DNA from 4 places in the Lysinibacillus sp. NPDC098008 genome. Region 3 is predicted to be linked to each of the others. Evidence: predicted binding sites of a transcription regulator. Region 3 holds the regulator's gene; each other region holds the start of a gene.
The links. Region 3 encodes LexA, which represses DNA repair genes until DNA is damaged. Its sites were predicted from a motif close to CGAACATATGTTCG; they were not measured.
Positions count from the first base shown of each region.

Region 1: the regulator LexA is predicted to act here: its motif matches at 2,570-2,583, upstream of ACIQVU_RS08985 (type IA DNA topoisomerase).
Region 2: the regulator LexA is predicted to act here: its motif matches at 1,369-1,382, upstream of uvrB (excinuclease ABC subunit UvrB).
Region 4: the regulator LexA is predicted to act here: its motif matches at 1,655-1,668, upstream of ACIQVU_RS01985 (topoisomerase).

Region 1 covers NZ_JBIWBA010000007.1:45,854-49,877, reverse strand. The annotation lists gene ACIQVU_RS09000 (copper amine oxidase N-terminal domain-containing protein) at 1-174, shown strand, start outside; gene nagZ (beta-N-acetylhexosaminidase) at 272-1,924, shown strand; gene ACIQVU_RS08990 (dihydrofolate reductase family protein) at 1,936-2,490, opposite strand; gene ACIQVU_RS08985 (type IA DNA topoisomerase) at 2,602-4,024, shown strand, end outside.
Region 2 covers NZ_JBIWBA010000002.1:450,412-454,435, reverse strand. The annotation lists one part of gene prfB (peptide chain release factor 2) at 1-131, shown strand, start outside; gene ACIQVU_RS04565 (competence protein ComK) at 173-682, opposite strand; gene ACIQVU_RS04560 (IDEAL domain-containing protein) at 909-1,151, shown strand; gene uvrB (excinuclease ABC subunit UvrB) at 1,456-3,435, shown strand; gene uvrA (excinuclease ABC subunit UvrA) at 3,443-4,024, shown strand, end outside.
Region 3 covers NZ_JBIWBA010000003.1:4,855-8,878, reverse strand. The annotation lists gene def (peptide deformylase) at 1-163, shown strand, start outside; gene ACIQVU_RS04745 (YneB family resolvase-like protein) at 179-847, opposite strand; gene yneA (cell division suppressor protein YneA) at 844-1,158, opposite strand; gene lexA (transcriptional repressor LexA) at 1,326-1,943, shown strand; gene ACIQVU_RS04730 (gamma-glutamyl-gamma-aminobutyrate hydrolase family protein) at 2,205-2,927, opposite strand; gene ACIQVU_RS04725 (prepilin peptidase) at 2,962-3,714, opposite strand; gene ACIQVU_RS04720 (hypothetical protein) at 3,776-4,024, opposite strand, start outside.
Region 4 covers NZ_JBIWBA010000001.1:403,135-407,158, forward strand. The annotation lists gene ACIQVU_RS01980 (hypothetical protein) at 185-469, opposite strand; gene ACIQVU_RS01985 (topoisomerase) at 1,222-1,605, opposite strand; partial or broken gene ACIQVU_RS01990 (vitamin B12-dependent ribonucleotide reductase) at 2,131-3,258, opposite strand; partial or broken gene ACIQVU_RS01995 (hypothetical protein) at 3,502-4,024, opposite strand, start outside.

The DNA of each region.
Region 1 (4,024 bases), on a different contig from region 3:
GTTGTTGCGTTTGATTTTACGATCGATGATATGACCGCAACGATTACATATAAAACGACAACAAGTGAGCCTGCATTTTATCAAACAAAGGAAATCTTAACATTTATCGAGGAAAATGGTCAGCTAGTGGTCGATGACTATCAAACCATTTTTGAGGATCAGCCGATCAATTAGGGCATACTATAGTATGCTAAGAATAAGAGGCTGTCTGGAGAGATAACTCTTTCCAGGCAGCCTCCTTTCTTGCTATAGAGAAGAAAGGAGGTTGCCTATGCACAACAGAAAACGTGCCTTGCTGCTAGTCATTGTACTTCTTATTGCAGCTTGTCTATTATTGATTGGTATAAGGATGCAACCAGCAAAAGAGTCAGCGCCGCCTCCCGTTGAAGAGGATACGCCGAATCATCAGGCATTGATTCAGGAGGTTGCAAGCTTGGCGAAGGAAGGGAAAGTGCCAGCAGTGCCATTTGTAGTGGGCGAGGCACAGAAAAAAGCCGTTTATCAGCAATGGGGAGAGCCTCAGCAAGTAGCACAAGCAGCAGGTGGCGAGTATGAGGAGTATGTCGATCAGCAGGTCACAATTGGCTATCAAGGAACACGTGCCTTTGATATTCGCTCCTTTCAAGCCGATATACAAGCCATTGATCTAGCAGCAATTCAGCAAACAATGGGTGAGCCTGATGAAGTCCGCTTTTATCAGGATGATACAGCAGATCAAATCATTTTAGTTTATCAGGTAACGGACATATACCAGCTAAAATGGATTTTGCCAAAGCCAACAGATGCCAATGCAAATCCTGTTGTCCATCATATTTCTGTTTATACAGCATTAGAGGAGGATATTGTGGAGCAGATGAGCTTAGATGAAAAAGTTGGTCAAATGCTATTTGCAGGTGTGTCAGGTACAGCACTTCAGCAGGACACAATAAACCTGATTCATCAGTTGAAAGTGGGCGGGCTTATTTTCTATGCCAATAATCTAGCAACGCCTGAGCAAACAGTAGCACTAATCAATGCTATAAAGACTGAAAATGCCTCTAATCGTTTCCCGTTGTTTATTGGCACAGATCAGGAGGGCGGTGCTGTCACAAGGCTACCAGGTGGTCTGACAAACCTCCCAACCAATCAAAAAATTGGGGAGGTTAATGAAGCGCAATTTTCCTATGAGATTGGTCAATTGCTAGGGAAGCAATTACAGGCATTTGGCTTTAATCTTAATTTTGCTCCTGTGCTTGATGTTAACAGTAATCCCAATAACCCGATTATTGGCAATCGTGCGTTTGCAAGTGAGCCTGCTATTGTGAGTAAGCTAGGGATTCAAACAATGAAGGGGCTAGCAGCGCAGCAGGTGATTCCAGTGGTGAAGCATTTCCCGGGACATGGTGATACAGCGGTGGATTCTCATTTAGCATTGCCCAAGGTGACAAAAAGCTTGGCAGACCTACAGCAGCTAGAGCTTATCCCATTTAAGACCGCCATTGAGAATGGTGCGGATGTGGTCATGGTGGCACATATATTATTGTCAGAGCTTGATGCTCAGTATCCTTCCTCGATGTCAACGGACATTATTACAGGCATTTTACGCAATCAGCTTGGCTTTGATGGTGTTGTGATGACAGATGATATGACCATGAAGGCAATTACCAATCATTTTGATATGAGGCAGGCGGCAGTGAATGCTGTGAAGGCAGGCAATGATATTGTGTTAATTGCCCATGAGTATGGCAATGTGCAGGTGGCTATAGAGGCAATAAAGGCGGCTGTTGCTAATGGTGAGCTCACTGAGGAGCGCATTGATGACAGTGTACGTAGAATTATTCAGCTCAAGCAAAAATATGGGCTCAGCAATAACCAAGCAGCACCAGTTGATATTAATAAGCTTAATACAGCGATTAATCATGTTTTAAATACGTATATGAAATAGTAGAGGGGGGACTAAACATCCCCCTTTTGATAAATAAGCTGCACAACACCAGAGGAAAATGCTTTTGTTTGGATAAGCGTTAGCTGAAGTCGCTCCGTAATATTTGTAAATAATGGCTTGCCTTCACCTAAGACAACAGGGTGAACAGAGAGGCGAAATTCATCGATAAGCCCTAAATTAATAAATGTTGTAATCAAACTTGCCCCACCATAAAGCCAAATATTTTTGCCCTGCTTTTGTTTAAGCTTGAACATTTCCTCGGCAATATTTTCGTGAATAAGGGTAACATTATGATGCTGGTCTTGCAGTGTGCTGGAAAAGACGTACTTGCCTTTGCTATGAATAAGTGACCAAAATTGTTTGTCTTCCTCATTATTAGTATCAGGTGTATATTGCCCCCATGCCTCATAGCTTTTTCTGCCATATAAAATCGTATCAATCTCATGTAAAAAGCTTGTAAATTCCATATCAGGCTCCATAATACACCAATCCACTTCGCCATTTTTACCTTCAATAAAGCCATCTAATGTAACCGCTAAATCTAATATGATTTTTCTATCTGCCATAGTTACGTTCCTTTCAATTTTAATCTAGCATTCATCATAACAGCTCCTTTGAAACATTGCGAATTTCTTAGTATAATAAAGAACAAACATTCGGGTAAGGAGCGGTCATTCATGAAATTTATTTTAGCGGAGAAGCCCTCTGTTGCGAAAAATATTGCAGATGCCTTGCATATTAAAAAGAAGCAGGACGGCTTCTTTGAGGGCAATGGCTATATTATTTCGTGGGCTTTTGGGCATCTTTTACAGCTTTATGATGCGAAGGACTATGATTCAAAAATGGCAAAATGGCAGATGGAGAACTTTCCATTTATGCCAGAGCACTTTCGCTACAAGGTGAAAATGGATGCGAAAAAGCGTGGTAAGGAGGATGCGGGCGCAAGAAAGCAATTACAAATTATTCAACGCCTAATTAATCGTTCAGATGTACAGATGATTATTTCAGCCTGTGATTTTGATCGTGAGGGGCAAATTATTGGAGATAGTATTATTTATCAGCTAAATCGCCAAAAGCCTGTGTACCGTTTGCTATTAAATGAATGGACAGCGGATGAGGTGCGTAAAGGGCTGGCGACGATCAAGCCGAATAGTGAATTAAAGCCATTGCAGGATGCAGGGGTAAGCCGTCAATGGGCGGACTGGCTGATTGGCATTAACTTAACATCTGTTGCGACATTAAAATATCAGCAAGGCACAGGTAAAGCGTTAAACATTGGGCGTGTGCTTTTGCCTACATTAAAAATCATTTATGATCGCGATCAGGAAATCGAACGCTTTGTCCCTGAGGACTATTTTAAATTAGCCGCACAATTTAGCACCGAGGATGGGCGAGCCTATGAGGGCATTTATTATGAAAATAAGGTCGATAGGTTTAAAAATAGAGAGGATTTAGAGCGTATTGAGCAGGCGCTTGATCAGCAGCAAGCCATGATTGTGGATAAAAAGGTAGAGCGTAAAAAGGAATATCCACCAATGCTCTTTAATTTATCGAATTTACAGGGCTTTATTACAAGTAAATATAAGGGCTGGACATCTGATAAGGTGCTTAAAGTGGCACAAACACTTTATGAGAAAAAGTATATTACGTATCCTCGTACAGCCAGCGTCGTGTTAGAGGAAAGCTTAGTGGAGAAAACCGCTAACGTGCTGGAGCGTCTAAAAGCAGGCTTACCGTATGAGCATGAGATTCAGTTTACAAAGAACAAGCGAATTTTTGACAATGCAAAAGTGGAAAGCCATAGTGCTATTATTCCTACATATGTGCTACCGAAATCATTAGCAACAGATGAGGCAATTGTTTATCAGGCTATTAAAAACCGTTTTATGATGCAGTTTATGCCTGTTGCAGAATATGAGGAAACACGTATTACAACGAAGGTGCAGGAGATACCGGGAATTTTTGCGACAAAGGGGAGGGTGCAATTAGTAGAGGGCTGGAAAAAGGTTGAAGCCATTGCCTCAACGGATATTATTTTGCCACTTGTGCATGTTAATGAGCCTGTTCATATTACGGAGCATCAAATTACCAAGCATGTAA
Region 2 (4,024 bases), on a different contig from region 3:
CTTATGTATTCCATCCATATTCAATGGTGAAGGACCACCGTACAAATGAAGAAACAGGTAATGTTGGTGCGGTGATGGATGGCGATATAGATCCATTCATTAATGCTTATTTACGTTCAAAGATTAACTAATATGTATTCCCCCAAGAGAGAGTCTTGGGGGATTTTTTATGTTAAAAGGGTGGGGAATATGGTGCATCCTGACTAAGCTGTTTTCGTTCATTCATATAATGCTTGTATAACATGGATGCATTGACAAATTGTTTGCTAATGGAAGCATATTGAATAGGAAGCTCAATCTGTATATCGTTTTTGAGTGTCACAATACAGCCAGCTTTACTAGGGGTAATATTAGTAATGGCATGAAGACCAATCCATATATTATGGATGGAGTTTGGTGAATAGGTTGGTAGAAAAATACATGGATAGCCGTAATCAAAGGCAACAGCAATCGGTAGCTTATGTTGATTGCCAAAAAAGCGCTTGGCTGATTGTTTTGCAGCTTCATAGGTTGTGCCTAATGAAATACAAGATTTTCGAAGGACATGTAATGGCTTACGTGTCACGATCAGCTCATTATGTTTATCAATTACATGTGTGAAAATTTTAGAGTTGTGTTGAATTGGTTGTAGCACATACGTATTGAAGGATACTAAATAGCGATTTACATAATTTTGTGCCATATGAAAAATGCCTCCTTTTTCTATTGATAGCTGTAGTATAGGTAATAAAATAAATTCTAGAAAATATCAATAAAGATGAGAATTGCTTAAGAAATAGCGAAATTGCTTAGAGAATTTGCTACAAATAGCGCGAGATTAATAGTCAATCCAAGTTATTTTCGAGTCTTAAGCATTGCATTTTTATTTCAATTTTCATATAATTTAGAAAAGGATCGAGGTGAGATCGTTGGATAAATATTATTCGTACACAGATTTTCTAAAAGCCGTTGGTCAGTCGAAAAAAGTTGATGAGGCAGAGAAATTATTAAACGAGATTTATTTAGATTTATTTTTAAATCGTATCCAGCGTATGCATCGTCAAGAGCAGCTCATGGTTCTAATCGATAGAGCACTCGATGAAAAAGATGAAAACGCATTTTATCGCTACGCAGCCGAACTAAATTCTTTGCAGCAAACAGAGGATGAATAATAAGATTGCCCCGTTCTCCATGAATAGTGGAGAGCGGGATTTTTTTGTTTAACCGTTAAGGGCATTCGCTCAAAAATGATAGAGAACTGCTCAAAAGTAGTGTCACCTGCTTAAAATAGAAGCTTGAAAGTTAGCGGAAACGGCTATGATAAGAGTAAAAGACTTCATTGGTTTCGCAGTTATTATGTATAAATTTTAGGGGTAGAAAAAAGTTTTACAAACATTCGTTCGTTAAATGTTCGAAATTTTACGAGTGCTATGCTAAAATATATGTACAAATTGGAAGGAAAGGACGGGGACATGTGTGCAAACATTTGATTTACAAGCGCCATATCAGCCTAGCGGAGATCAACCACAGGCAATTGCTGAATTAGTGGAGGGTGTAAAGGCAGGTAAGCGTCATCAAACATTACTTGGTGCGACAGGTACTGGTAAAACATTTACAATTTCGAATGTTATTCAACAAGTAAAAAAACCAACGCTTATTATGGCACATAATAAAACACTCGCAGGCCAGCTATATAGCGAGTTTAAAGAATTCTTCCCAAATAACGCCGTTGAATATTTTGTCAGCTATTATGATTACTATCAACCAGAAGCCTATGTACCACAGACAGATACCTATATAGAAAAAGACTCTAGCATTAATGATGAAATTGATAAGCTGCGTCACTCTGCAACTTCAGCATTATTTGAGCGTGAGGATGTCATTATTATTGCATCTGTGTCCTGCATTTATGGTTTAGGTTCACCAGAGGAATATCGCGAAATGGTGGTATCGATTCGCACAGGTATGGAAATTGAACGTAATCAGCTATTGCGTAAGCTCGTTGATGTGCAATATGAGCGTAATGATGTAAGTTTTACACGCGGAACATTTCGGGTACGGGGAGATGTAGTGGAAATATTCCCAGCATCGCGTGATGAGCATTGTATCCGTGTAGAATTTTTCGGAGATGAAATTGATCGTATTCGTGAGGTAGATGCCTTAACAGGAGAAATTTTATCAGATCGAGATCATGTGGCAATTTTCCCAGCATCCCACTTCGTAACGCGAGAGGAAAAAATGCGAAAAGCGATTGAAAACATTGAAAAAGAGCTAGAGGAACGTTTGGCACTATTGCGGGCTGAAGATAAATTGCTAGAGGCACAGCGTTTAGAGCAGCGTACACGTTATGATTTAGAGATGATGCGTGAAATGGGCTTTTGCTCAGGTATTGAGAACTATTCTCGTCATTTAACATTGCGTGAAGCAGGTGCAACACCCTATACATTGTTAGATTATTTCCCTGATGATTTTTTACTTGTTGTGGATGAAAGCCATGTAACACTTCCTCAAGTACGAGGCATGTACAACGGTGACCAAGCACGTAAAGGTGTTTTAGTAGAGCATGGCTTCCGTCTGCCATCAGCGCTTGATAATCGACCATTGCGCTTTGAGGAGTATGAAAGTCGTGTGCATCAGGCTATTTATGTTTCTGCAACACCTGGTCCATATGAGCTAGAGCATACACCAGAAATGGTGGAGCAAATTATTCGTCCTACTGGATTGTTGGACCCATTAATCGATGTGCGTCCTATCGAAGGGCAAATAGATGATTTAATTGATGAGATTCATGAGCGAATTGCACGTAATGAACGTGTGCTTGTGACAACATTAACAAAGAAAATGTCAGAGGATTTAACAGCCTACTTAAAGGAAATGGGCTTAAAGGTTGAGTATTTACATTCAGAGATTAAAACACTTGAACGGATAGAGATTATTCGTGAGCTGCGTAAAGGAACATATGATGTATTAATCGGTATTAATTTATTGCGTGAGGGGCTTGATATTCCTGAAGTATCCCTTGTAGCGATTTTAGATGCGGATAAAGAAGGATTTTTACGCTCGGAGCGCTCATTAATTCAAACAATTGGACGTGCAGCGCGTAATGCAAATGGTCATGTGATTATGTATGCAGACAATGTAACAGATTCAATGAAAAAAGCAATTGATGAAACAAAACGTCGTCGTACATTGCAGATGGCTTATAACGAGGAGCATGGCATTACGCCTCAAACAATTATCAAGAAAATTCCAGATGTTATTCGTGCAACACAGGTAGCAGAGGAAGAGGAATCCTACGTCACAAAGGCTACGAAGGGCAAAAAGCTGACAAAGGCAGAAAGAGAACAGCTCTTGGCTTCCCTGGAAGTCGAAATGAAGGAGGCAGCAAAAGCGCTTGATTTCGAGCGTGCGGCCGAGCTGCGAGATACAATATTTGAATTGAAGGTAGAAGGGTGAATGACTTGTGAAAAATACTGAAATCATCGTGCAAGGTGCACGTGCTCATAATTTAAAAAATATCGATGTTACAATTCCACGTGACCAATTAGTTGTGTTAACAGGTTTATCAGGCTCAGGAAAATCTTCTTTAGCATTTGATACGATTTATGCGGAGGGGCAACGGCGCTATGTCGAGTCCCTTTCCGCCTATGCTCGTCAATTTCTAGGACAAATGGATAAGCCAGATGTCGATGCAATTGAGGGATTATCGCCTGCTATTTCGATTGACCAAAAAACAACGAGCCGTAACCCGCGCTCTACTGTGGGGACTGTAACAGAAATCTATGACTATTTGCGTTTACTTTATGCACGTATTGGCAAACCGATTTGCCCAAATCATGGGATCGAAATTACTTCTCAAACAATTGAGCAAATGGTAGATCGCTTATTATTCTATCCAGAAAGAACAAAAATGCAGCTACTTGCGCCAATGGTATCTGGGCGTAAAGGAGCACATGTAAAGCTGCTGGAGGATTTAAAAAAGCAGGGCTTTGTTCGTGTGCGTATAGATGGTGAATTACGTGATTTAGACGATGAAATTGAGCTG
Region 3 (4,024 bases):
TGATATACACGGGCAAGAATTCATTATGTCGTTACAAGGATATGGTGCTATTGTTGTCCAACATGAAATGGATCATTTAAACGGCATTATGTTTTATGACAGAATCAATAAAGAAAATCCATTTAAGCTACCAGATAATGTGATAATTGAAAGCTTATATTAAAAAGGATTAGCGGGCTTATGAGTTGCCTGCTAATCCTTCTTGATATTCTTGGAATCGGCGATGAACAGTTGCTTTACTTACTTCAAAGCCCAATCCCTTCAATGTGATTGAAATTTCCTCAAAGGTAAATCCACGCTTACGCAAATTAATAATTTCTTCGACTGGTAGCTCCTTACGCTCCTGCCCGTATGGATTCCCACGATTGGATAAGTTATTTTCAGGACGATAGCCATTTTCCACAGCCCGTCGCATACCACGACGAATTTTAGCATTATGAATTCTGCGCTGGTACTCCTCGACAATCGCTAAAATCTCAAGCAACATCGTATCCATTTCATTTAGCTGAACAGGTCCTGCATCCCGCATAGAAAACACATTTGTTGCTGATTTTTGCAATAAATGTAGCACCGCCATTCTTGCATTGCCACGACCTAAGCGTGTTTCATCTTGTACAAAAAGAGCATTAATATTCTTTTCTTTAATAAAATCCAGCATTTCAAGCAAGCCTTCTCGTTCCACATCATAGCCACTATGCTTATCCTGAAAAACGCCCTTTACCTCATAGCCCTGCTCCCTTGCATAGCATTGCAGTTCTTCCTGCTGACGCTCTAAAGAGGAGCTTTGTGTTTCTTTCTCAGTGCTCACACGACAATAGACAACGGCTGATAGTTGATTATTTCTCATTGTTCATTTCTCGCAATTTCAATTGTTTTGATGCGATTGGCTTGATCATCCAGTACAGGTATTACTAATGATTTACCAGCTACAATTTTAATATCTAGTAGTTCATTTTCTACTTTTACAAGCTTAATCCAATCATCTGTACTCATTTTACCACGATATTGTTCTGCTAACGACCATAAGCTATCTCCATGCTCAACCTGAATTTCTGCGTAACGTATATCTCCTGGATCAGTAATGTAAAGGTATGCTGCAAACAGTAAACAAGTTCCTACTAAAATTGAGATATGCGTATTTTTCTTTAACCAAATCATAGTCATTACCCCTTTTCTAGAATGTTTGTTCGGAATGTATGTTCTTATAATAAAACGAACAAACGTTTTTGTCAAACACTTTTTTCGAACCTATGTTTGCATACATGTTCGTATTCTGTTATACTAACAAATAAGAAGAATAATATTAGAAAAAAGAGGTGAGCAATATGAAAAAAGTTTCAAAAAGACAAGAGGATATTTTAGCTTTCATTAAAGAAGAAGTACGAACTAAGGGTTATCCACCATCAGTACGTGAAATTGGGGAAGCAGTTGGACTTGCTTCAAGCTCAACGGTTCATGGTCATTTAGCTCGGTTAGAGCAAAAGGGTCTTATTCGCCGTGACCCTACAAAGCCACGCGCAATTGAAATTTTAGAGCCAGAGGAATCCGTTCAAAAGCAACATGTTATTCATGTGCCGCTTGTCGGGAAAGTTACAGCTGGTTCTCCTATTACAGCGATTGAAAATATCGAAGAATACTTCCCATTACCAGATGCCTATGGCACAAGTGAGGATCAATTATTTATGTTAGAGATTATGGGTGAATCCATGATTGAAGCAGGTATTTTAGATGGGGACTTAGTCATTGTCAAGCAAAGGTCAACTGCTGATAATGGAGATATTGTTGTAGCCATGACAGATGAGGATGAGGCAACTGTCAAGCGTTTCTTCAAAGAAAAAAATCATTTCCGTTTACAGCCTGAAAACTCAACAATGGAACCAATTATCGTTGATCAAGTTTCCATTTTAGGACAAGTTGTAGGTCTTTATCGCCGTGTTCATTAATATTTTAAAATACACATAAATTTTTTGAGGATTATGCATTTCTTTGCTGAGCATGTCCTCTTTTTATTTTTATAGGTGAATGTTCCTGCGAGAGTAACCGCTATTCGCTCCATGCGTCAAACTAATCATTCAAGAAATTACAGCCAATATGATGTATCGCTACTATAAATCGAAGCCAGCATTAAGTATGTCTTTGCGGTTGCATATAAAAGAAGCAAAAGCCAGCGAGAGCGAACTTCTCAATAGCTTTTGCCTACAACCCTACATATGTTTCTTAAATTTCAAACTCGCCTCAATAAATGCTGAGAATAGCTTTAACGCATGCTGATCTCCTACAGTAGCTAGTTCCTCTGGATGCCACTGCACAGCTAAACAAAATGGTAGCTCCTTGTACACCATCGCTTCAACAATACCATCACTTGATAGTGCCGCTGCTTGACAGTTATCGGCTAGTATCTTTACAGCCTGATGATGCAATGAATTAACAGCGATTTTTTCCTGCCCTATTATATCCATTAATAAATTATTAGCCGCAATTTGCACATAATGCGTTGCCACCATTCGATCTGATTGTTGCGCATGCTGTAACAGCTTTGTACCAGCATAGTCGCTATCAATATCTTGATACAATGTGCCACCTAGCGCAACATTTAATATTTGTAAGCCACGACAAATACCGAAAATAGGCATTTTCCGCGTAATTGCTTCCTCAATTAAAGCTACCTCTACCGCATCTCTTGCGGGATGAACTTTTCCTATGTTTGGTGAAGGATCTTCGCCAAACAGGAACGGATGTATATCATGACCTCCAGATAGCAATAAACCATCTGTAAGAGCTAATATTTCTGCTACATCCTGCTCTACGCCAATGGGAATAATTAGCGGGATACCTCCTGCTTCAATAATACTTTTACTGTAAGCAGCATTTAACTGTGAAGATAAACTATCGTCCACAAAGGCTGTAATACCAATAATTGGCTTCACCCAATCCCCTCCATACTTACGAAAGATTCAACAACTACCAAAACCCTAAATACCAATGTATAAACGAGTCACCATAGAAATAAACAATTATTGCTGCTAATGCAATCGATGGCCCAAATGGAATGGGTGTTTTTCTTCCTTGTTTTCGTTTTGCTAATACTACTAACCCGACAACTAAACCAATAACGGCTGCTAAAAATAGTGTTAACAGTACATTTATTGTACCAAGGGCAAGACCAATTAAAAAGAATAATTTAATATCGCCTCCCCCCATACCGCCTCTGGACACAACGGCAATACCATATAATATGCCAAAGCCAACGACAGCACCTACAAGGCAATCCCACCACGGTGTGAGGGGCGATAATATGCGCCCGATAAGAAGAAAAGGCAAAAAGAATAGCAGCACCTTATCTGGAATTAGCATATAAGCAAAATCTGATACAACGATAATTATCAATAATGAAATAAATAATAATGCGACAATCAATTCGAGCCCCCAGCCTAGCTGCCAATAAGCAAAGGCAAAGAATACGCCTGTGAGCAGCTCCATCATTGGGTAAAGCCAAGAAATTCGATAGCCACAGCTTCGACATTTTCCACCCAAAGATACATATGACAAAACAGGCACTAAATCACGTGCTGTTAATTGCCTATGACAATTGGTGCAATGTGAAGGTGGCTGGATAATTGATTCCTTTTTTGGTATTCGTAAGCCAACGACATTATAAAACGAACCAAAGACAAGCCCAAAAACAAAGAAAATAATTGTATAAACCAATGTCAAATTGTGATCCCCCTAAACAAATAGACGCCCATACAGTTGAAGTATGGTGCGTCTATAATCGTTATTGTTCCCCATCATAATAGAACGTCGTCACTTGAACCGTAGCCTGTAAAGTAATATCTTCTTGTGTTAGCTGCTCCTGCTCTCCTGGTAATTCAAACTCAATCATATCTATTTTCATGACACGCTCTAGTTGTTCAATCTCTCGTAAGAAGCCTTCAAGAGAAGTAGAATCAAGTGCATCAACCTCTAAAATAAACGTAATAAGCTTTAAATTAGCTGGTAGCGATTCCTTCGAAAGAGAGGCAAT
Region 4 (4,024 bases), on a different contig from region 3:
ATGCCTTTGATGTAGTAAAGGACGCACAAGTTGGGTGGAACGTGATTCACCTATCAGTTGATAAAGACGATGATGTGTTAGCCAGCCTTGGCACAAATAATAGAGTTGGCAGGACAAATGAATCAAGAAGCATATTTTTGACAATGGCTATCCCACAAAATAGAAATAATACGACAATACGTAATTATTTTTTATTTTTTAGTTCTAACAGTATAGGAGCTATATTTAGTAAGATAGAAACAATTGCCAAAAACCATAATGCCTTTTCCATACTAGGTACTACATCCCCTAAAGCTGACCAATCCTCCACTTTTACCCACCGAGATACAAGGCTATATTCTGCACAGAGTGTCAATGCTGTAAATGATAATCCCATTGCCATCGCAAGTTTATAATCTTTTCCTGTTTTATACATATAAAGATTTATAAAAGTTGCTACTATGGCAATACATCCTAATATTAACCACATCATTATACCTCCATTATATTTTTATTTAAGATTAACATTTATCTACAAATTTATATTAAAAGGTCCAGTTATCTTATTGCGAAATTTAGACTGATCATTAAAGGACGTTCCTTGTTTAAAATGTACCCTCCATTAAAAAAAGTTAGGCAACTTGTTGAAGCTGCTGTCTGTATATTGCAGGCGATAAACAAAAATACCCTGTAAGATGACCTTTTTGAAAGTAGCTATCTTATAGGGTACATATTATATTAACGGTTCCACCTTTTTCCTTTAGGAATTAGCTGCTGCAACAACCCAGATGCAAATGTTAGAAAAAATAAGAAGAAAAAGTGTGTAAATTAGATACTTTTCACTTTCCTTCTTCTCTGTTGTAAAGAATAAAATTTTGATTAGCATCAACACAAATCCAAGACCGCCAAGTATTTTTGCCAGTAGGAACACAGACACCTTTGTTTTTCTCTCCTTTACTTACTAACTGATGAACATTGTGAACCTGTCTTGAATGGATGATCAAAACTCCACATCCATTTGCATTAGCAACGGTTAACGCACCTGCTCCTATTTCATCAAATTGAATTTGATTGCCAATGAACGTTAATAACGGGGGACATTGCTAGAGCGTTTTTGCTTCTTTTTAGATTCTCTATAAATCCTTGTTTTACTAAAATCCCCGTTTGTTTAAGTACATTTTTTCAACCTTATAAAGCAACTGGACTTTTAAGGGTTAATAGCATCCTTTAAGAACTTCTCCGTTAATATTTCTCAATGTTTACTGTTATATTTTCTTCGCGAATTGTTACGTTTGCTGTTTTAGAAGCATTCTTAATAGAATCTTTAACTATTTGTTGAATCATTGTATTATCAACTTTTACATCCTTCGGGAAACTTACTGATACAGAAATATCTTCAATATTACCACCTAACATTATTGCTATTGACTCACTATCAAGTTCCGTTTGTTCTGTAATAGATACTATGATGTCATTTTTTAATTCTGATAATAAATTTCCCTGCTCATCCTCTACTATGCCTTGTTCGCTTTCTAATACTTGAACTTGTTCTTCGTTCTCGTTTCCATTACACCCAACTAACAAAATTGAACATACAACTCCTGAAATTATAGCTTTTTTCATCATTTCTAATTTCCCCTTTCAACAATAAAGTGCATATTCCGCAATAATTTTCCATACATAAGTTTGACGATACTTTATATCACTAAGTTTCCTTGTAACATTTCCTCATCATCAATATTTACTAAGTTTTAGCTGCTTTCTGTAATCAGTAACTTAAGAAGTTGTCTTGCATTTATACTACAGTTTTACATACCTTTATTCATTCAACTGGTAAGATTAAAATCCCATTGTTATTGCATATTCACACAACATAGCTCCCTTCATCTTTAGACTTATATACGGCTCTAATTTATTACCAATAGATGGCACGTTTTGAAATTCAGCTAAACTAACTGGTCGATGCCTAAAATAGGTACTTTGCTTATTTTCACTTTAGCATTTCTAAGTTTTGTTTTTCATTTTTCTATTCTCAACTTATGATGTTCTTGCTCTTTTGGACATAAAAACACCCCTTTAGACAACTATAATCTAAAGGGGTAAAACGCTACGACTTTATTTCAATTCTACAAATAGACATTCTTTACTATTTTACAGACCACATTTTAACTGTGCACCACAGTTTGTACATGTGTTACAGCCACCCATTTCTTCGACTGTACCTTTACGACAAACTGGGCATGTATTTCCTACGTCTGAGCCAATTACTGTTGTGGATTCTAATGCTTGAATTGTGTCGACTAAAACAACTGGACGTGTTGTATGCTCCTCCACTAATTCCTCTTCAAATGATAATTGATCCATATCATTTTCTTCCGCTTTTAGTGTTAGAACTTGTGAATCGCGGCTACCATCTACATAAACCGTACCGCCTTTAGCGCCACCTTTATATAGTCGCTCATAAACTTTTTCCACTTGCTCTACTGTATAGCCTTTTGGTGCGTTCACTGTTTTAGAGATAGATGAGTCAATCCATTTTTGAATAATACATTGAACATCCGCATGTGCTTCTGGCTTCAGCTCCATCGCTGTCACAAACCATTCAGGAAGCTCCTGTTCATTTGCTTCTGGATGACGCTCTAAATACTCTTGGACAATTTCAGCTTTTACTTCAATAAATTTACCTAGACGACCAGAACGGTAATATGTGAAGGAGAAGTATGGCTCAAGACCTGTTGCTACTCCCACCATTGTGCCTGTTGATCCAGTTGGCGCAACCGTTAATAAATGTGAATTACGGATACCCGTTGCTAAAATTTGCTCCTTGATATGAACAGGCATTTTTTGCATAAAGCCTGTTTCTGTGAAGGCTTTGCGTAAGCGAGCTGTTTCTTCGTCTGTAGCACCTACTAAGAATGGGAAGCTACCACGCTCTTTGGCAAGCTCTGTAGACGCCTCATATGCCGTTTCAGCAATGGTTTTAAAAATTTCATCGACTAACGCATTACCTTCCTCTGAGCCATATTCCTTTTCACAGTAAATAAGTAAGTCAGCTAAGCCCATTACCCCTAAGCCAACGCGACGCTCGCCAAGTGCTTGTACACGATTTTCTTCTAAGAAATAAGGTGTCGCATCGATTACATTATCCTGCATACGAACACCCACACGTACTGTTTCACGCAATGCTTCATAATCAACTGTTTGATTGTCCTTATTTGCAAACTGTGCAAGGTTAACAGCCGCTAAATTACACACAGAGTATGGTGCAAGTGGTTGTTCCAATATTGTTATCCTAAAGGCTTTTTATCCTTTAGCTCTTACAGTTCAGTTCCTGTAAGTTCAGCATACATTTTCATTACCTATTTTTGTAATGTTGCGGTCTCGTGCCCAGATTATAGTCTACATGGTAGGATCACTGGGTATGCGTTGCCCCTGACTAACGCTTTACCATTAGCCTTCGGTTCGGATTAGCATCACAGCCTTCCCGCTTTATCCCGCAATTTTTAACGTGAGGCGAGGTTCACCACACGGGTTTGTTGCTACAACGCTTTGCCCATAGGCTTTCGCATTTGTCATATCATTAGCATTGTCGATAAAGAAAATACCTGGCTCTGCAGAGTATGTTGCACAAACATTAATTAAGTTCCATAACTCTTTTGCTTTAATTGTACGGTACGTGCGCACTTTATAGCCCATTTTCTCCCATTCACGCACATCGCCAACTTTATGCCACTCTGTGTTGTAAATGTTCATTTCTTCTTTTGTATATTCTTCAACGGCTGGGAAACGAAGCTCGAAGTCAGCATCGTTTTCAACAGCTTCCATAAATTCTTTTGTCAGCGTTACAGAAATATTTGCGCCTGTTAAAAACTCTGGGTTATGAACCGTATATGTTCCACCATCACGCAATTTATTTTCAGCTTCTCGAATAATCGCCGTATCAAATCCACCTAAACCTTCAATATTTTTATAGTTCAGGATGCCTTGATACATCGCTTCCTCTTGTGCCGTTAACGGCTTAAAGTTTAATTTTTCTTTTGCAAGA